DNA from 3 places in the Nocardia sp. NPDC004722 genome. Region 3 is predicted to be linked to each of the others. Evidence: riboswitches for the same ligand, from Rfam matches in the RefSeq annotation. Region 3 holds a riboswitch; each other region holds the start of a gene.
The links. A riboswitch is a leader RNA that binds a small molecule or an ion and turns the genes downstream of it on or off. The one in region 3 is predicted to bind S-adenosylmethionine.

Region 1: linked by a shared signal. The riboswitch ahead of ACWELQ_RS21290 (PLP-dependent transferase) and the one ahead of ACWELQ_RS11905 (rhodanese-like domain-containing protein) in region 3 are both predicted to bind S-adenosylmethionine.
Region 2: linked by a shared signal. The riboswitch ahead of ACWELQ_RS26330 (AfsA-related hotdog domain-containing protein) and the one ahead of ACWELQ_RS11905 (rhodanese-like domain-containing protein) in region 3 are both predicted to bind S-adenosylmethionine.

Annotation. Positions count from the first base shown of each region.
Region 1 is NZ_JBSGBY010000211.1:2,816-9,536, reverse strand. Features, by position in the region: gene ACWELQ_RS21300 (SulP family inorganic anion transporter) at 1-1,536, shown strand, start outside; gene ACWELQ_RS21295 (SulP family inorganic anion transporter) at 1,731-3,941, shown strand; partial or broken gene ACWELQ_RS21290 (PLP-dependent transferase) at 4,051-4,887, opposite strand; SAM riboswitch class IV at 4,984-5,096, opposite strand; gene ACWELQ_RS21285 (TetR/AcrR family transcriptional regulator) at 5,109-5,825, opposite strand; gene ACWELQ_RS21280 (MFS transporter) at 5,965-6,721, shown strand, end outside.
Region 2 is NZ_JBSGBY010000301.1:2,517-9,237, reverse strand. Features, by position in the region: gene ACWELQ_RS26340 (hypothetical protein) at 1-32, opposite strand, end outside; gene ACWELQ_RS26335 (HAD family hydrolase) at 26-745, opposite strand; gene ACWELQ_RS26330 (AfsA-related hotdog domain-containing protein) at 742-1,527, opposite strand; SAM riboswitch class IV at 1,541-1,652, opposite strand; gene ACWELQ_RS26325 (MFS transporter) at 1,754-3,163, opposite strand; gene ACWELQ_RS26320 (FMN-dependent NADH-azoreductase) at 3,141-3,767, opposite strand; gene ACWELQ_RS26315 (hypothetical protein) at 3,868-4,434, opposite strand; gene ACWELQ_RS26310 (serine hydrolase) at 4,795-5,523, shown strand; gene ACWELQ_RS26305 (TetR/AcrR family transcriptional regulator) at 5,527-6,129, opposite strand; gene ACWELQ_RS26300 (hypothetical protein) at 6,122-6,541, opposite strand; gene ACWELQ_RS26295 (hypothetical protein) at 6,538-6,721, opposite strand, start outside.
Region 3 is NZ_JBSGBY010000088.1:5,608-12,328, forward strand. Features, by position in the region: gene ACWELQ_RS11880 (HAD-IIA family hydrolase) at 1-724, shown strand, start outside; gene ACWELQ_RS11885 (MarR family winged helix-turn-helix transcriptional regulator) at 721-1,176, opposite strand; gene ACWELQ_RS11890 (DJ-1/PfpI family protein) at 1,173-1,817, opposite strand; gene ACWELQ_RS11895 (alpha/beta fold hydrolase) at 1,871-2,680, opposite strand; gene ACWELQ_RS11900 (O-succinylhomoserine sulfhydrylase) at 2,744-3,958, opposite strand; gene ACWELQ_RS11905 (rhodanese-like domain-containing protein) at 3,955-4,377, opposite strand; SAM riboswitch class IV at 4,392-4,506, opposite strand; gene ACWELQ_RS11910 (Rv0361 family membrane protein) at 4,569-5,012, opposite strand; gene ACWELQ_RS11915 (FAD-dependent oxidoreductase) at 5,234-6,640, shown strand.

The DNA of each region.
Region 1 (6,721 bases), on a different contig from region 3:
TCGCTGCTGCAGGAACTGCACCTGCCGCAACTGCCGCACGGCAGCTGGGCGCAGGTGGCACTGATGGCCGTCACCATCGCGCTCATCGCCAGCGTGGAGACTCTACTATCGGCCGTGGCCGTGGACCGGATGCGCCAGAACACCGCGCGCCGAACCGATCTCGACCGCGAACTGCTCGGCCAGGGCGCGGCCAACATGGTCTCGGGTCTGATCGGCGGGCTGCCGGTGGCGGCGGTCATCGTGCGCAGCATCACCAACGTCAAGGCGGGCGCGCGCACGAAAGCCTCGACCATGCTGCACGGGCTGTGGATCCTGCTGTTCTCGGTGGCCCTGGTCGGGGTGGTGCGCTCGATTCCCAAGGCGGCCCTGGCCGGACTGCTCATCGTGGTCGGCATTCAGCTGATCAAACTCGCGCACATTCGCCGCGCCCAGCGCACCGGCGATCTGGTGGTGTACGCCGCCACGGTGTCGGTGGTGGTGTTCTGGAATCTGTTGCTGGGCATGCTGGTCGGGCTCGCGCTGGCCTTCGCGCTGCTGCTGTGGCGGGTGGTGCGGGTCAGCGTCGTCGCGGAGGAGATCGACGCGCTGCGCTGGCGGGTCACCGTCGACGGCAGCTTCACCTTCCTGGCGCTGCCCAAGCTCACCAGCGAACTGCACCGGGTGCCCCGGGGGACCGACGTGGTGATCGAGATGACCGTCGACTTCATGGACCACGCCGCCTACGACGCTCTGCAGGACTGGGCGGATGTGCACCGAATCGAGGGTGGCACGGTCGAATTCGTGGAATCCGGCGCGGTCCGCATGGCCGATGCCGCCGACGGCCCGGTCGCGCGCGGGCATTCCCGCCGCCTGCTCGACGACGTGCTGGGGCCGTGGCGGCGCAGCGCCAACGACGGGGATCGCATCGTCGCCGGGGTGGCGGCCTATCACCGCAGCCACGCGCACGTCATGCGCCCGCACCTGGGTGTGCTGCGCGACGGCCAGGAACCCGACTCGCTTTTCGTCACGTGCGCCGACTCCCGGATCGTGCCCAATGTCATCACCAACAGCGGGCCCGGCGATCTGTTCACCGTCCGCAATGTCGGCAACCTGATTCCGCGCGACGCCCAGGATTCGTCCATGGAGGCCGCGCTCATCTACGCCCTCGACAAACTCGATGTGCGGTCGGTGGTGGTGTGCGGGCATTCCGGCTGTGGCGCGATGGGTGCGCTGCACAGTGAACTGGTCACCGGCTCCCAGCTCGACGACTGGCTCGCGCACGCCCGGCCGAGCCTGGAGCGTTTCCGGCTCGGTCATCCGGTCGCGGTCGCGGCCGAGGCGGCGGGCTTCGGGACGGTCGATCAGCTGGGCATGGTGAATGTGGCGGTGCAGCTCGAGACGCTCTCGGCGCATCCGGTGGTGCGGCGCGGAGTGCAGGAGCGCGGCGTGGTGCTCTCGGGGCTGTTCTTCGATATCGCCACCGCCCGCGTGGTGGAGGTCACGGTGGACGGGATCGCGGAGATCGACGGTGTCGGGCGGGTGGCCCAACCCGCTTGACGACCTGGGTATCTCCCGCCTGAAGGGGTGTGAATCCGAAAGGGTTCACACCCCTTTAACTTTGTGGCACAGCTTTTCTCAGACTTTGCTAAGTCTTTACCTTTAGCCTTACCTTTGCTCGTCCGGTGAGTCTGTGGCCAGTGCTGTCCGCAGTCTTAATTCGATGCCCCTGTACATGCTCGCCAAGGAGCAATATGTCTCGCGACACCGATTCACCGCCAGGCAGAACCGCCGGCAGGTTCGACACCCTGCTGCGCCACGATCTTCCTGCATCCCTCGTCGTCTTCCTCGTCGCCTTGCCGCTCTCGCTCGGCATCGCGGTCGCCTCCGGTGCGCCCATCGCGGCCGGACTCATCGCCGCCGTCGTCGGCGGCATCGTGGTCGGCCTGCTCGGCGGTTCGCCGCTGCAGGTCAGCGGCCCCGCGGCTGGTCTCACCGTGGTGGTCGCCACAACTATCAGCGAATTCGGTTGGAAGACAGCCTGTTTCATTACCGTGCTGGCCGGTGCCATGCAGATCCTGTTCGGCCTCAGCCGGATTGCCCGCGCGGCGCTGGCCATCGCGCCGGTGGTGGTGCACGCCATGCTCGCCGGCATCGGCATCACCATCGCACTGCAGCAGCTGCATGTGCTGCTGGGCGGATCCTCGCGGAGTTCGGCCTGGCAGAACCTGATCCAGCTGCCCCATGAGTTGATGAACCTGCACGGCGACGACTTCTTCATCGGACTCGTCGTCATCGCCATCATGCTCAGCTGGAAATACGTGCCCGGACAGCTGAAGGTGCTGCCCGGCCCGCTGGTCGCGGTCGTCACCGCCACCGTGCTGGCCCTGGTGATCCCCGGCGAGCCGGAGCGAATCGTGTTGAACGGCTCGCTGTTCGACGCGATCGGGCTGCCAGGTCTGCCCTCGGGCAACTGGGGCGGAGTGGTGCTCGCGGCACTGACCATCGCCCTCATCGCCAGCGTCGAGTCCCTGCTGTCGGCGGTCTCCGTCGACAAGATGCACACCGGTGCGCGCACCGACTTCGACCGGGAACTGGTCGGGCAGGGTGCGGCCAATATGGTCTCCGGCGCGCTCGGCGGCCTGCCGGTCACCGGCGTCATCGTGCGCAGCGCCACCAACGTGGCCGCCGGCGCCCGCACCCGCGCTTCGGCGCTGCTGCACGGCATCTGGATTCTGGTGTTCTCGGTCGCGCTCGTCGGCCTGGTGCAGCAGATTCCGAAGTCCGCGCTCGCCGGTCTGCTCATCGTGGTCGGCATCCAGCTGGTCAAGCTCGCGCACATCAAACTGGCCCGGCGCACCGGTGACCTGCTGGTGTACCTGGTGACCGTGCTCGGCGTGGTGTTCCTCAACCTGCTCGAAGGCGTCATCATCGGCCTGGCCTTGGCGTTCGCGCTGCTGCTGTGGCGGGTCGTGCGCGTCTCGGTGGTGGCCGCCCCGGTGGCCGGGACCGACCGCTGGCTGGTCAGTATCGACGGCACCTGCACTTTCCTGGCGCTGCCCAAGCTGACCGCGGAACTGCGCAAGGTGCCCGAGGGCACCGAGGCGCTGGTGGAACTCAGTGTCGACTTCCTCGACCACGCCGCCTACGAGGCCATCCACGACTGGGCCCGCCAGCACGAAAGCACCGGCGGCAGCGTCGAATACGTGGAGCTCGGCACCGCGCACATGGCTCACGCGCTGACCGGTCCGCCGGTGCGTGGCAAGGCCCGCAGCCTGCTCGACGACGTGCTGCGCCCCTGGCGCGAGGACGACGGCAACCCGATCGCCAAGGGCGTGGCCGCCTTCCACCGTCGCAACGCCCACGTGGTGCGCCCGCACCTCGACGAACTGCGCGACGGCCAGAACCCGCACTCGCTGTTCCTGACCTGCGCGGATTCACGGATCGTGCCGAACGTCATCACCAACAGCGGGCCCGGCGACCTGTTCACCATCCGCAATGTCGGCAACCTGGTCGTCCCCGGCGGACGCGACGCCTCCATCGAGGCGGCGCTCACCTTCGCCATCGACGAACTGGGCGTGGACAACGTGGTGGTGTGCGGTCACTCGTCCTGCGGGGCGATGAAGGCGCTGGTCGCGGGCGGGCCCACCGGCCCCGGCCTGGGCAACTGGCTGGTGCACGGACGCCCCAGCGTGGATCGCTTCCACACCGGTGACCCGGTCGCCTCCGCAGCCGCCCGGGCCGGATACGGCGTGGCAGACCAGCTCTCCATCGTGAACGTGGCCGTGCAGGTGGAAACCCTGCGCTCGCACCCCGTGGTCCGGCGCGCCGTCGCCGAACACGGCCTGCGGGTCACCGGCCTCTTCTTCGACATCGCCTCCGCGCGGGTCCTGGAAGTCACCCCCGAGGGCATCGCCGAAATCGATGCCCCCGACCTATCGGGAGCCCTCACCCACACCCATTAGTGAATCGGAGGACTCCGGCACGGCATCCCGAAAGGGGCCCGCGCCGGAGTCTTTTCGTCCGGGCTCCCATCGGCTCCTGCTCGAGATCCATCGGATTTCGACGAGTTCGCGCGGGCGCGCCCAGATCGGCGAACACCACGCCGTGGTAGCTCGGGTCGGGGGTGGTGAAGCCCGGGAACCGCGACTCGCCCGCCTCGTTCTTCACGGTCCAGTCGAAGCCGCCGCCGTCCACGATCACACCCGCGACCGCGGAACCGTGCCCGCCCAGGTACTTGGTGGCCGAATGCACGACGATGTCCGCGCCCAGCTGCAGCGGCTGGATCAGGTACGGGGTGGCGACGGTGTTGTCCACGATCAACGGCACGCCCGCGGCGTGCGCGACCTCGGCGACGCCGGGGATGTCGAGGACCGAGCTGCTCGGATTGGCAACGGTCTCACCGTAGAACGCCTTGGTGTTCGGGCGGACCGCCGCGCGCCACTGGTCCAGGTCGTCCGGATCCTCGACGAAGCTGACCTGGATGCCCAGCTTGGGCAGCGAGTAGTGCAGCAGGTTGTAGGTGCCGCCGTAGAGGTGCGGGCTGGCCACGATGTGGTCACCGGCCTCCGCGAGGTTCAGGATCGCGAAGGTCTCCGCCGCCTGGCCCGAGGCCAGCAGCAGGGCCGCGACGCCACCCTCGAGGGCGGCCACACGCTGCTCCACCGCGTCTTGGGTCGGGTTCATGATGCGGGTGTAGATGTTGCCCGGCTCGGCGAGACCGAACAGCGCGGCGGCGTGGTCGGTGTCGCGGAAGGCGTAGGAAGTGGTCTGGTAGATGGGCAGTGCGCGGGCTCCGGTGGCCGGATCGGGGCTCTGTCCGGCGTGAATCTGCTTGGTCTCGAAGGACCAGTTGGCCGGATCCAGGGTGCCGTCAGCCGCAACGGCCGCGGGCGCGGTCGAGTCACTCATGTGTTCTGCTCCAAAAACAAGGTCGCCGAATGGCGGAAGTTTGACGTTATCGAGAAGCGAATGGGCTTCGACAACAACACATTTCGGTAGACCTCCTGATTGCGCTTGCGTTCGGCCTTCGAACGCCCGGTCTGCACCCGGAAGCACCCCACCGCAGCTGGAGGGTTGCCGATCAGCAAGCCGGGGCCTTAACGCTGATGCTCTTGACCTGTTGCGAGATTCTAACGGGCGGAGGCGGCGGTCTCGGAAGTGGGGCTCGCCACAGCGGATCCGCAACAGACACGCCGGAATTCGCGGAAGGCGGCCAGGACGTTGTCGGCGAGTTTGCGCGCGGTGGCGGGCGCGGCGCAGCCCGCGAAGTCGGATTCGGCCTCGAATTCGCACTCCATGCCCACCCGCACGATGCTGTGCCAGGTGCCCGCGATGAGCCGCACGGTGAGGTGGTCCTCGGGCAGCTGCAGGCGCTCGGCCAGCACCTCGGTCATGGCGCGGGTCTTGGTGTCGGCGGACTCCATGCTGAGCGCGCGGACCGCGACGCTGTTGCTCGAGATGCGCTGCATTTGCTGGAACCATCGGAAGGGCACCGGGGCATCGGATTCGATGACCTGGTCCACGACCGCGAGGAAGGCGTCGAGCAGCGACTGCATCTCGTCACCGGTCACGGGTTGCTCGCGCAGCGCGTCGGCAATCGCCTGACCCCAGCCCTCGATGGGGGCGATGACGATCGCCTCCTTGCTGTCGAAGTACCGGTTCACGGTGCGCGGCGAGACATCGGCCGCGTCGGCGATCTGTTCCACGGTGGTGGCGTCGAAGCCCTGCTCATCGCACAAGCGCAGGGCAACGTCGATGATCCGATCCCGGGTCTGCTGCTTCTTGCGTTCGCGCAGGCCGGGGCGATGGCGCATGACCACACCGATGTGGCTTGACAACTCCGACATGACTCCATCTTAGAGGGTTATAGCTGTTTCCTGTCCCCGTATGACAACTGTCGCACTGCGACATTTTTCTCTTGACGCCAATTGTCGGTAGGGGCCACTATGGTGAAAGCTGCCTTCGCACCCCCCAGAGGAGAGGCTCATGACCGTAGCCACAGACGCGCTCGGTACCGACGAAACAGCAAGTACCGCAAAAGATTCCAGGCGCTGGTGGGCGCTCGGCGTGATCGCCATGGCGCAGCTCATGGTCGTTCTGGACGCCACGATCGTCACCATCGCCATGCCGTTCGCGCAGCAGGACCTGCACATCAGCGACGGCGACAAGCAGTGGATCTTCACCGCTTACACCCTGATTTTCGGCGGTCTGCTGCTGCTCGGCGGCCGCCTCGCCGACTACTTGGGCCGCCGCCGGATCCTGATGATCGGCCTGGTCGGCTTCGCCGCCGCCTCCGCGGTGGCCGGTCTCGCGCAGAACGCGGCCGAACTGTTCGCGGGCCGTGCGTTGCAGGGCGCGTTCGGCGCGCTACTGGCCCCGGCGGCGCTGTCGCTGGTGTCGGTGACCTTCACCGAGGCCAAGGAACGCGCCCGCGCGTTCGGCGTGTTCGCCGCGGTGTCCGGCGCCGGCGCGGCGCTGGGCCTGATCGCCGGTGGCGCGCTGGTCGAATACGCGGACTGGCGCTGGTCGCTGCTGGTGAACACTCCGGTCGCGCTGCTGGCCCTGGTCGGCGCGTTCGCCTTCGTGATCAAGGATGTGCCCGCACCCCGCACCGGCGGCTACGACCTGCCCGGCGCGATCACCGTCACCCTGGGCCTGATCTCCATCGTCTACGGCTTCAGCCGCGCGGCGTCCGACGGTTGGACCGCCGCCACCACGCTGGCGCTGTTCGTGGCGGGTGTGG
Region 2 (6,721 bases), on a different contig from region 3:
GTCGGGGTCAGGTCGTAGCTCTTGCTCACCATACGGACAGCGCTTCCTGCTCGGAGAGAAGGCGACCCGGATCGTCGACGGTATCGCCGACCCGGTCGCCGAGACGGGTCCAGTCGGGGCCCTGGGACGCGAGAACCTGGTCGTCCCCGCGAAAACCGGGGTGTCCCACGGCTTGCAGGAACGGCAGGTCGCTGGCGTGATCGCCGTAGCCGTAGCTGTTCGCGCGGGCGATCCCGTGCTCGCGCAGGTAGTCCGCGACGGCGGCGGCCTTGGCAGTGCCGATCATGGGCCGCCACACCTCGCCGGTGAGCACGCCCTGCTCGTCGACCACCGGGGTGGTGGCGATGACGTGGTCGGCCCCGAGCGCCGCCGCGACCGGGTCGATGGCCGCCGGAAACGACCCCGACAACAGCACCGTGGCGTGCCCCGAATCACGATGTGCGCGCAACGTTTCCACCGCTTCGGCGTAGTACACCCCGCCGCCCGCGCTGAACCCCGCGAACCAGCGTCGCCCGGCCTCGGCCAGCGCGTCGGCCCGCGCGCCCCGATAGGCCCGGTAGTAGTGCCGGTTGACCTCCTCCCGCGGCGTCCCCGCCGCGGCCCGGCGCTTGATCTCGTCGCTCAGTCGCGCGTATTCGCTGCCGTCGTCACCGTTCTCGGCCAGCCAGAAGCGCTGGAAGGCGAACATGCTCTTGACGGTGATGAGGGTTTCGTCGACATCGAAGAACGCGGCGCCGGCCGTCACGCCGCCTCCAGGTAGGCCGCGATCGCCTTGGCCGCCTTGTGCCGCTCGATCTGGGAGATGCGCTCGTTGGGCAGTGCCGCGTAGGTGATGCGGGTGGTGGCGACGCTGCGGTCGAGCTGGCGTACGTCCACCTCGATGGCGAATTCCAGTTTGGCCGGGTCCGTGACGGAGATCGGGGTGAGCACCGCGTGCAGGCTGGCCGGGAGCGGGAACAGGAAGGACTTGAACTCCAATTCGATGCTGTTCCACACGATGTAGAAGTGCTGTTCGGGCCAGCGACGGCCGTATTCGAGTTCGAACGCGCCGAGGAACAACTGCCGCACCGCTTCGACGATCACGATGCCCTGCACGTGTTCGCCGGTCTGATGGTCGAGCAGCAGTTCGTTGTCGCCGTGGATGCGCAGGTCCGCCCGGAACTCGGTATCGGATTCGCGAATCAGATTGGCCAGCAGCACATTCGAGTGCTGATACTTGTGCACCTGGTGGCGTGGGGCCGGTTCGTCGACCGGTCCGCTGACCCGCAGTCCGGCCGGGGCGTGCACCAGGGCCACGTGTTCGACATAGTCGAGATCGTGGCGCGTCACCCCCTGGCCGAGCCGCACGGTCAGCGGCCGGTCCGACTCCCGCCACCGGCCGCCCCGTAGCGCGGCCACCAGTCCCGACACCGTGAAGGCCCGGTCGTCCGCGGCGATGCCCCGGAAGCGGTCGGCCACCAGCAGCACCTCGCCGACGGCCACCTCCTCCGCCACCGCGGTCACCGAATCGAGCTGGGCTACAGACATTTTCCCTCCGAGAGCAAGACGCTTATGGCGACGCTCGCCGCCATCCGGTCGTCACCCGGAGCACCCCGCCGCCGTGGAGGGTTGCCGCCCAGCCAGCCGGGGCTTTGACACTGGAACTCATGACCGTGATCGAAAAGCTATGCGGCCCAATCTTTTTCCCCTACAGTTTCAACCACGGCGATTGAAACCCGGACGCGGAGGACGCCGCTGGCCCCCGCGCTCCGATTCACTCCGCGACAGTCACGCGCGTCGAGCCGACCGCCAATGCCGCACCCACCGCCGACAGCACCGCGATGGACAGCGCGACGACCGAATAGCCGTGGCGGGAAACCAGATTGGCGAGCTGCGGACCGCCGCTGGCCCCGACGAACAGAGCGAAGGTGTACAGCGCCGTGGCGGTGCCCCGCGCCGCGCCCGCATGGACCGCGATCGCCTGCACCGCCGCCGGGGCCGCCACCGCGATCGCCGTGACGAACACGAACAGCCACACCGCGACCCACACTCCGCCCAACGGCACCGCCGTGATCGCGGCCGCACCCGCCGCGATCGCCAGAGCGGCGATCAACCGGGTGGCGGGGGCGATGACGCCCAGCCGCCCGGCCAGCAACGGCACCGCCACCATGGCCGGAATCGCACTGGCACGCAACGCGAGCAGGGCGGCATTGCCCGAACCCACCCCGTCCGGCGGGGAGAGCTGGATCCCGGTATAGATCCCCACGAACGAGCCCAGGATGGCCAGGCAGCTCAGGTACAGCAGAGCCAGCCGAGCCTGCCGCAGCAGAATCCCGAAGGGCACGAACGCGGTACGCAACTCCCCCAGCCACCCGGCACCGCCGCCCGACGCGGTGTCCGGCGCCGGAGCCTGCAGCACCACGTGCAGCAGCACCGCCGAGAGCGCGAAAGCGATTGCGCCCGCGATGAAGATCGCGTGCCAGCCGAGGGCGTTGCCGATCAGCTGGGCCAGGACCTGCGCCACCACACCCGCACCCAGGAACGAGCTCGTCAGACAGGTGAGCGCGAAGATCCTGCGCTGCGGAGCGATGCGCTCCGACAGGTAGGCGAAGGCGGCCGGTGCGAAGAAAGAAGCGGTGAGCCCCTGCAGAATTCGCGCCGACAACCCGGTGGCGAGCCCGGGCGCGACCGCCACCAGCAGCGAGCTCACCACCGTCGCCAGCAGTCCGCCGACGATCACCGGCCGCCGCCCCCAGCGGTCCGACAGCGGCCCGGTCACCAGGAATCCCGCGCCGTAGGCCAGCCCGAACGCCGTGGTGGTCCAGGTCGCTGCCGACTTGGACGTATCCCAGTCGGCCGCAAGCCGATTCAGAACCGGCAGCACCACATACAGCTGCCCGACCACCAGGATCCCGACCGCGCAGACGGCCGCGACCGTCCGCCCGGTCGGCGCCCATTCCGGTTCGGCGGCGCCGCCCGCCCCGAGTTCCGTGTGAGGCTCGCGCACCCCGTCCGCTGGGAGAACCGGCTTCGCCGCGGTGGCTGATTCATCCTCCAATCTCACGTCCGCCTCGGGGGTCACGCCCCTGTCGAGGGCAGCGTCCGCCTCGAGCTTTTCGTCCGCCGTGAGGTCTGCATCCACCTCCGGCGCGCGGTCCGGGTCAGTAGTCGGCGGCGAGCTCACGGGCGCGCTCCTGGGCCGCGGCGAAGCCCGCTTCCGGGTTGTCGGTGAGGACGGTCGGGGCGAAGCGGATTTCGGCGATGTCCTTGATGCCGACGAAGTTCAGCCAGTCCGCGACGAACGGGGTGGCGAAGTCGGAGCCGAATTCGACCGGCACGCCGGGCTGGTGGACGCCGCTGGTGTACACGGTGACGGCGCGCTTGTCGGTGAGCAGCCCCGAATACCCCGCCTGCGGGTCGAAGGTGAACGCCCAGCCGGGCTGGGTGACGATGTCAACCCACTGCTTGAAGATGTAGGGCACACCCGCGTTCCAGATCGGGATATTGAGGACGTAGAGGTCCGCGGCCGCGAACCGGTCGAACACGGTGCGCGCCAATTCCCAGGCCGCGAGCTGCGGGGGCGTCTGGTCACGACCGGTGAACAGCGCGAGTTTGGCTTCGGCGGCGTGGGTGCCGAAGTCGGGCAGGTCGGCCTCGAACAGGTCGAGGGTATCGACGGTCAGTTCCGGATCGCGGGCGGTCAGCCCGTCGATGAAGGTCTGGGCCAGCGCCCGGGATTGACTGTGCGCACCGCGCGCCGAGGCATTGACATGCAGCAGGGTGGTCATCGAATTCCTTTCGTGGACAACGAAGTCCACGAATATCAAGACCTACCCTCCCGGCACGACGATTACGTGCGCGCTGATCCGAAGCCCGGCCCCGGAGAACTCAGGCCAGGATGAAGCTCAGTTGCAGCGCGTACCCGCCGCCCTGCCGCATCCACGAGTACCCGAACCAGACGCCCGGGGTGACCTCACGGATCTCGTCGTAGAGCTGCGGGACCGGCGACGGCGCGTAGTCCAGCACCCAGGCCGCGCCGCCGTCCACCACCGAGGGCCCGGTGAAGACATTGGCCTGGAACCCCTCGATCCCGGCTCCGGTGAGGCGGTTGAACAGATACCCACCCGCGGGGTTCGTGTAGAAGTCCTTGCCGATCCAGAACAGCGGCGCCCACGACTGCATCTCGCGCGGCGAGGCCACCCAGCCGTCCTTCGATCCGATCGGGACATCGCCGCGCGGGGCGTCGCGGTAGATCGCGTCCTGTTGCGCGGGGCTGCATCTGAAGCGCAACGAGTCCACAGTTGCTGATGTGTTGTCCGGGAACAGAACACAGCCGCCGCCGTAGTCCGTGTCGGCGTGAGCGAACACCGGGACAGCTAACGGCAGCACCCCCAGACCGAGGATGGCGAGGCTTTTTATCAGGGCATTTCGGAGGATCTCACACCTGGTACCCATCACTGTCTCCATCGGGATAAGTCCCGACCCACCAGTGATCTTAGTTCGCGACAAAATAGCTGATCAGAACCGATTCCGAACCGAGACCAGATCGATCCGCAGTTAACAGGAAATTGACAGCATTCAACTGGAAATGTCTCGAGGTTCGTGTCGATGTAATGGACTATGACCTCGATTCAGGCCCGCACACCGCACGCTCGGTGGACTTGGATCGCGGCCGGCAGTTTCGTCGCCGTGATCTCGTTGGCAGCACTCAGCGCCCCGCGCGCATCCGCCACTTCTCGTGACCAAGTAGGTCAAGACCAGGTTCCGGAGACCCCGCCGCCGGGAACGACTCTCGTCGTTCCGCATCCCATCGCGGTGACCGCGATCGCCCAGCAGATGCAGGCGGCCATCCAGGCCGCCTCGCCGGGCACCACCGTCGGCATCGACGTGGTGGACACCACCACCGGCACCCCGGTCGCCAGCCTCAATGCCGATCAGCAGTTCTACACCGCGTCGGTGGTGAAGCTGCTCATCGCGCTCGACACCCTGAAAAACCAGAACTGGCAACCGGATCCGGATACCACCGACCGGCTCACCCAGATGCTGACGACCAGCGACGACGATATCGCCGACGCGCTGTGGGACGACGGCGGCAACGACGCCATCATCGACCGCATGGTGAGCGCCATCGGCCTGACCGCCACCACCGCGCCCGAGGACACCGCGCAATGGGGTGAAACCCTCACCACGCCAAGGGATGTGGTGGCGATCTTCCACTACATCACCGGTTCGGTCCCGGCCTCTGCCCGGGATCTGATCATCGGCGCGCTGCACAACACCTCCGAGACCGCGGCCGACGGCACCAACCAGTACTTCGGGATTCCCGACGCGCTCACCGGCGCGAGCTGGGCGGTCAAGCAGGGCTGGATGGATCTGGATTCCTCCACCACCCTCGACACCACCGGCCTGGTCAGCCCGTCTCCGGATCAGCCGTATCGCTATGCGGTGGTGGTGCTTTCGCAGCAGCCGGCGGGCACCAGCTGGTCGGTGGCGGGTTCGGCCCTCACCGCGGGCGTGCAGTTGCTGCACACCGTGCTGAAGTAGCGCTCAGCCCAGCCACTGCCGCACCCGGTTTCGGGCGATGCGGCGGGCGTGTTCGGGCGAGACCCGATCGGGCTCGGTGACGACCGCGATGGCGAGCCCGTCCAGCAATGCCAGCAGTTCGGTTGCGGTATCCCGGGATTCGTCCGCGCGGGCGGGCGCGGCGCGGGCCAGCACCCGCGCCAGCAGGTCCTCGGTCTCGCGCCACTGCTCGCGATGCAGGGCCGCGATCAGCGGATCGTGTGCGGCGCGGGCCACCAGGGCCAGCCAGACCCGCGTCAGCCGGTCATCCGGCGTCGGCGGCAACAGCAGTTCGGTCAGGCTCAGCAGCTGGTCCTGCGGCGGGAATTCCCGGACGCCCGACCGCAGGAACCGTTGCGCGGCCTGGCCGCTCACGTGATGCCAGGCGGCGACCAGCAGTTCGGTCTTGGTGGAGAAGTGGTACTGCACCGTGCCGATGGAGACGCCGGCGCGGGTGGCGAGATCGCGGATGCTGACGCCCTCGATGCCATTCTCGGCGATGGCGTCGGCGAGGCGTTCCAGCAATTCCGCACGCCGGTCGGTGGTTTCGCCGGTGCGGCGGGTTCGAGCGCGCGACTCGTCAGCCACGGCGTCCTCTCTGTGTGCGTGCGGTGGAGTAGTACCGCCATGCCTGGCCGAGCAGCTTGCGCGCCAGCACGGCGGGTTCCGGGCGCTGATCCGCGCGCGGGGCACGGTCGGCGACCGCGGCGAAGAACAACAGCAGTATGCCCAGACCGCCGAGACCGAAGTACACCGCCTCGCCGAGCATGCCGACGATCAGGCGCGCCGAGGCGTGCTCATCGCCCGCGAGACCGGGCATGATCGTCGCGTTCTGGAGCCAATGCGCGCCCTCGGCGGCCAGCCAGGCGACCGCGCCCGCCACGGTGGCCGCGCCCGCCAGGCGGTGGCGGCGGGCCAGCGACAGCCCGAAAACTATGGTGGCCGTGGCGAGTACCGCGACAGCGATCTCACTCAGGCCGAACAGCGTCGCCCCGCTCACCGCGCCCACCCCGCGCCCTCGGAAGCGCCCGGGATGCGCCGGTGCCGTGCGATGGCGATCAGCAGCAGCGCCCACGCCAGGATGAGCAGCAGATTGCGCACGGCGGCACCGGTTTCCAGGTGCTCGGTCATGCCCTCGGCATCGCCGCCCAGCCACAGGGTGCGCTCGGCGACCAGCGCC
Region 3 (6,721 bases):
GCCCGGAGCCGACAAGTTCCTCGCCGAACTGCGCGACAACGACATTCCGTTCCTGGTGCTCACCAACAACTCGATCTACACCGCGCGCGACCTGCAGGCCCGGCTCAAGCACACCGGCCTCGAGATCCCCGTCGAATCCATCTGGACCTCGGCGCTGGCGACCGCCACCTTCCTCAACGATCAGCGTCCGGGCGGCACCGCCTACGTGGTCGGCGAATCCGGCCTCACCACCGCGCTGCACGAAATCGGTTACATCCTCACCGATTCCGATCCGGACTACGTGGTGCTGGGCGAAACCCGCACCTACTCCTTCGAAGCCATCACCACCGCCATCCGGCTGGTCGCGGCGGGCGCGCGCTTCATCGCGACCAACCCGGACGCCACCGGACCCTCGCGCGAGGGCATCCTCCCGGCCACCGGCTCGGTCGCGGCCCTCATCACCCAGGCCACCGGCCGCAAGCCCTACTACGTCGGCAAGCCCAACCCGCTGATGATGCGGTCGGCGCTGCGCCGCATCGGGGCGCACTCGCTCTCGACCGTCATGATCGGCGACCGGATGGACACCGATGTCATCGCGGGCCTCGAGGCGGGCATGCGCACCATCCTGGTCACCACCGGCATCTCCACCCCGGCCCTGGTCGAGCAGTTCCCGTACCGCCCGACCACCATCCTGCCGTCGGTCGCCGCCCTGGTCGGCAAGACCAAGGACCCGTTCGCGGCCTAGTCGGTCCGGTCGCCCTCGAGCGCGTCGAGGGCGGCCGACAGGGTCGTCAGCGCGTCCACGATGCGCGCCAGTTCCTCCCGGCCCAGCTGCGCGACAAGCCGTTTCGAGAAGGCTTTGTGCTGCGGGTCGATGCGCCGGACCGCCTCGTGCCCGGCCTCGGTGATCGCGACCAGCTTGGCCCGGCGATGCGCCGGATTCGGGCGGTACTCGGCGAAACCCTTGTCCACCAGCAGATCCGCGACCCGTTGCACGCTCTGCCGGGTGATGCCCATCTCGCGTGCGATGCCCGCCACCGGCAGCGGCTCGTGCAACACCGCGCCCAGCACCTGCCACCACGCCACGGTGATCCCCGACGGTTTGGCCAATTCCTCGGCGATGGTGAGGAATTGGCCGTTCAGCTTGAACGAGGTGACCGCCGCGGTAGCGAAGAGCTGCTGGTCGGTGCGAGTCATCGCGCGGCTGCCGCGCGCTGCTGTTCGTACTCGAACAGCTCGTAAAAGCCTGCCGGATCATTGTTTCCGTACAGCTTGTACCAGGCTTCGAGCACGTGCGGCTCGTAGATGCCGAGCCGGGCGAAGATCTCGCGGGCGAGGTCGACGGGGCGGGTACCGGTCGCGGTGATCAAATCACCGTCGGTGACGGCCGTCGCCGATCCCACGTAGTGCTCGCCGCCCGAATATCCGGAGTAGGAAAGGTATCCGGGGTCATTGCTGGTGTGCGGCCGACCATCGAGCAGCCCCTCCTTCGCCAGCCCGAAAGTCGCACCACAGATGGCCGCGACCGGAACCCCGGCGTCCAGGAACTCCCGCGCCTTGCCCGCGAAGGTCGTGATCGGGCTGGCCGGATCGAATTCGGTCGCCAGTCCCGGCAGGATCAGCATCGCGCTGTCGGCGGGCTTCAGATCTTCGAGCGCGAGGTCGGGCAGAACCCGCATGCCGCCCATCGACGTGACCGGATCGGCGCTGATCCCAACGGTTTTCACCTGCCAGGTGCCGGGTTCGCGCTGCCAGAGTTCGCGGTTGATGTGCGCGGTCGCATGCCCGACCTCCCAGTCGGAGAAGGTGTCGTACACGGCCATGTGAACTGTTTTCATCATGACAGTATGCTGTCATATTTGACAGCATACTGTCAATGTTTTCCCCGTCCTCATGCTGCCGCGGTCTGGCGCACCGCATCGGCGACCGCGCGGAAGTCCTTGCCCAGGATGTGGTCATGGTTGCTCGGAACCTTCGCGCTGACCTCGATGAACGGATTGCGTTCGCAGACTCCGGCGATCGAGGTGCGAATCCGCTCCTGCTCGTCGCCCTTGCTGCCAAAAGAGGAACCCGACGCGACCACGTACCGGGTCGGCACGGTGATGTTGTCGAGCACCGGACCCAGCGCCGCCGCGCGGGAGATCTTGCCCAGCTCGATATTGCTTTCCGCCTGCTGCGCGGCCGACAGCTTCGGAGTCAGACCGGTCGGGCGCAACAGCACGGTCACCGGGGCCAGCCGCTTGAACAGCTTGCGGATGCGGATCTCCATGGCGTCGTCGAACCAGTCGTAGGGCTGCGCGCCGTCGACCAGGATCGCGCCCAGCGCCCGCTCCGGATTGCGGCTCGCCCAGTGCGCGGCGACGAAAGCGCCGTAGGACCAGCCGATCACGAGGGCCTTCTCGACACCGCGGGCGGCGAGGACCGCATCGACATCGCGGACGCACGCCTCGAAGGAGTAGTCGGCCGATTTCAGCGACTTCTTGCCGCGCGCCCGCTCGTCGAAGGTGATGTGGCGGAAGCCGTCACCGAGTTCGGCGATGACCTTGGCCCAGTAGCCCTGGGTGGCGAACTGGCCGTTGAGGTAGATCACCGGGATGCCGTCGCCGCCGGTGTCGGTGCAGAACAGCGCGGTGTCGTCGACCGGAATCATGCCGGTCCAGAGGGTGGTGGAGGAAGCGGAGGAGCTGTTGTTCTTCGTCATGAGAACAACTTTCGACGTCAGGCCTGATATCCGGCTGACACCGGCCTGACGTCGCTAGCCGGATCAGCTCAGCGCATGGTCCAGGTCGCCCAGCAGGTCCTCGACATCCTCGAGACCGATGGAGATGCGGACGACACCGTCCGTGATGCCCACGGCCGCACGGCCTTCCGGGCCCATGGCACGGTGGGTCGTGGTGGCCGGGTGAGTGATCAGGGTCTTCGCGTCACCGAGGTTGTTGGAGATGTCGATGATGCGCAGCCGGTTCAACACCTCGAAAGCGCGCTTCTTGGCCTCGTTCTCCGGGGCCTTCAGCTCGAAGGTGATGACCGTGCCGCCGCCGGACATCTGCCGCTTGGCCAGCTCGTACTGCGGATGCGAGGACAGGAAGGGGTATTTCACCCACGCCACGGCCGGGTGGTTCTCCAGGAACTGCGCGATCTTCAGCGCCGAATCCACCGACTGACGCAAGCGCAGCGGCATGGTCTCGAGGCCCTTGAGCAGCGTCCAGGCGTTGAACGGGCTCAGCGCCGGACCGGTGTGGCGCATGAGGTTCTTCACCGGACCGTCGATGTAATCCTGCGGTCCCAGGATCGCGCCGCCGAGCACCCGGCCCTGGCCGTCGATGTGCTTGGTGCCCGAGTAGACGGTGATGTCCGCGCCCAGGTCGAAACCGCGCTGCAACAGCGGGGTGGCGAAGACGTTGTCCAGCACCACCTTCGCGCCCGCCGCGTGCGCGAGATCGGAGACCGCGCGCACATCGGTGAGGGTCTGCATCGGGTTCGACGGGGTCTCGAAGAACACCGCGGTGGTCGGCACCGACAGCGCCTGCTCCCACTGGTCCAGATCCTCGCCGTCGACGAAGACCGTCTCCACGCCCCAGCGCGGCAGGATCTCGTTGGCCACCACGAAGCAGGAACCGAACAGGCTGCGCGCCGCCACGAGACGGTCACCGGCGGCCACCAGCGCGCCCAGCGCGGTGAACACCGCGGACATGCCCGACGCGGTCGCGAAACACGCTTCCGCGCCGTCGATCAGGCGCAACCGCTCCTCGAACATGGCGACGGTCGGGTTGCCGTAGCGGGAGTAGACGAAGTGCTCGATATCGCCGGTGAAAGACGCTTCAGCCGCCTCCGCACTCTCATAGACGAAACCCGAATTGAGGAACAGCGCCTCGGAGGTCTCGTCGAAGCCGGACCGCCGGGTGCCGCCGCGCACGGCCTGCGTGGCCGGGCCGACGCCCTCGGGGAGCGGCTTGTCGAAAGAACCGCCGGTGATCATGACTGCCTCCACGGAAGTCCGTCGGCGCGCCAGCCAGTGCTGCCGCGATGACCCTGAGCGTCGAGCGCACCCTCGAACCCGTCGACCACATTGAAGGACGGGGAGATGCCCACGGTGGTGGCCGCGGTGGCCGCGCCGATCGAGCGCTGGCCGGAGCGGCAGATGAACAGCACCGGCGCGTCCGAATCGTCCGGGCGCGCGGCGAGCGCCTGCCGCAACTGGTCCACGAACCGCGCATTGGGCGCGCCGGTGGCGTCCACCCATTCGATCAGCGCGGTCGGCCGGCCGATGCCATTGGTGTCGGGCACCCCGACGAAACGCCATTCCGCCTCGGTGCGGACATCCACCAGCACCGCATCCGGATTGTCGCGCAACAACTCCCACGCCTGCTTCGGCGTGATGTCACCCGCGTAGTTCACCTGTACCTCCTGTGAATCCGCACTTGCCGCACCGCGTTCGGTGCGAGGCCAGGTCGTCACCCGGAGCACCCCACCGCGGAGGAGGGTTGCCGACCAGCCAGCCGGGGCTTGGCGCTGATACTCATGACCTGGGATGAGAGTGCCGAAAAACCGGCACCCGTGTCAAACGGTTCGCCGGACTTCGGACCTTGTCACGAACTGCAGACCAACCAGCGGGAATTCTCTTTGGTGAAGTGCCAGGTCGACGTGGTCTGCGCGCCACCGGCGCTGAAAGTGACCTGGGCGGTGGCCTTGTCGCCGTCGATCACCGGGTCCTTCAAGGCGTCGAAGCTGATCGGGCCGCCGGTCTCCACGGCGATCCTGAGCGGCGAGTTGCTCTCGTCGAATCCCTTGCAGGCCAAGCTCGGTTCGTACTTGCCGTTGTCGCTGCGGTACTTGATGAAGTTGCCCGCGGGTGCCGAGAGCCGATCGGTATCTGTGACATTCTTCTCAACCGGCGAAACCAGCGTGGCGATCACGATGCCCAGGATCACGAACGCGATGAGACCGGCCGCGACCAGGAACGGCCACATGCTTCGCGTCTCGTTCTGATCGAACTGGACCGTCTCCTCGACTGTCTCCTCGGCGTCGCTCATGGGTAGATCATGCCTGGTCGGTGCGCGGGACCCGGAAGGCCATCGCATAGAATCAGCAGAATTTCCGCCCCAGGCGCGGGAATAGCAGGACAACGCAGCAACGCTGCAGCGTCGGGGGCCGACGATGGTCACCGAAGCCAGGGCGTCAACTTAGCCTAAGCTAAGACCGACGGCTAAGTTTTGACGGCAAGTTAGTTTCGACCCAAAGGGTGCGCGGAAAAATGACCGAACAGAGTGCAGCGACCCGCCCGCTACGCATTGCGATCGTGGGCGCAGGACCGGCCGGCATCTATGCCGCCGATGCCTTGATGAAGTCCGACGCACCCGCCGGGTTCGACGGGGTCAGCATCGACCTCTACGAGCGCATGCCCGCGCCCTTCGGCCTGATCCGCTACGGCGTCGCCCCCGACCACCCGCGCATCAAGGGCATCATCACCGCGCTGCACAAGGTCCTCGACAAGGACCAGGTCCGCCTGCTCGGCAATATCGACTACGGCGTCGACATCACCCTCGAGGATCTGCGTCAGTTCTACGACGCGGTCATCTTCTCCACCGGCGCCAATGCCGACCGCGCACTGGAGGTTCCGGGCATCGACCTGGACGGCTCCTACGGCGCCGCGGACTTCGTGTCCTGGTACGACGGGCATCCGGACGTGCCGCGCACCTGGCCGCTGGACGCGCAGAAGGTCGCCGTGCTCGGCGTCGGCAATGTCGCCCTCGACGTGGCCCGCGTGCTGGCCAAGACCGGTGACGAGCTGCTGCCGACCGAGATTCCGCCGAACGTCTACGAGGGGCTGCTGGCCAACCAGGCGCTCGAGGTCCACGTCTTCGGCCGCCGCGGACCCGCGCAGGCCAAGTTCACCCCGCTCGAGCTGCGCGAACTGGACCACTCGCCGACCATCGAGGTCATCGTCGACCCCGAGGACATCGACTACGACGAGGGCTCCGAGGCCGCGCGCCGGCACTCCAAGCAGGTCGACATGATCTGCAACACGTTGGAGCAGTGGGCCATTCGCGATGTCGGCAACCGCCCGCACAAGCTGTTCCTGCACTTCTTCGAGAACCCCTCGGAGATCCTCGGCGAGGACGGCAAGGTCGTGGGCCTGCGCACCGAGCGCACCCAGCTCGACGGCACCGGAAACTGCAAGGGCACCGGCGAATTCAAGGACTGGGACATCCAGGCCGTGTACCGCGCGGTCGGCTACCTGTCGCAGAACATCCCGGCCCTGCCCTTCGACGACCAGGCGGGCACCGTCCCCAACGAGGCCGGTCGCGTGCTGGTGAACGAGGACGCCGACGGCGCGGACCGCTACGAGCCCGCAACCTATGTGACCGGCTGGATCAAGCGCGGCCCGGTCGGCCTCATCGGCCACACCAAGGGCGACGCCAACGAGACCATCGCCTGCCTGCTCGACGACGCCGCGAACTTCGTCCCGGCCCCGCGCCCCGAGCGCGACGCCGTCACCGAGTTCCTCGAGGCCAAGGGCATCCCGTTCACCACCTGGGCCGGCTGGTACCGCCTCGACGCGCACGAGCGCGCCCTGGGCGAGCCGCAGGGCCGCGAACGCGTCAAGGTCGTCGAGCGCGACGAGATGCTCGCCGCGTCCGAGCCCGACAAGGTTTCCTGACCCGTCAGGATTCTCGGATCAGCGCTGGACAGGATGTCCTGACCAGCGCGAATCCGCTTGCCGGACAAGGTTGTCCACACA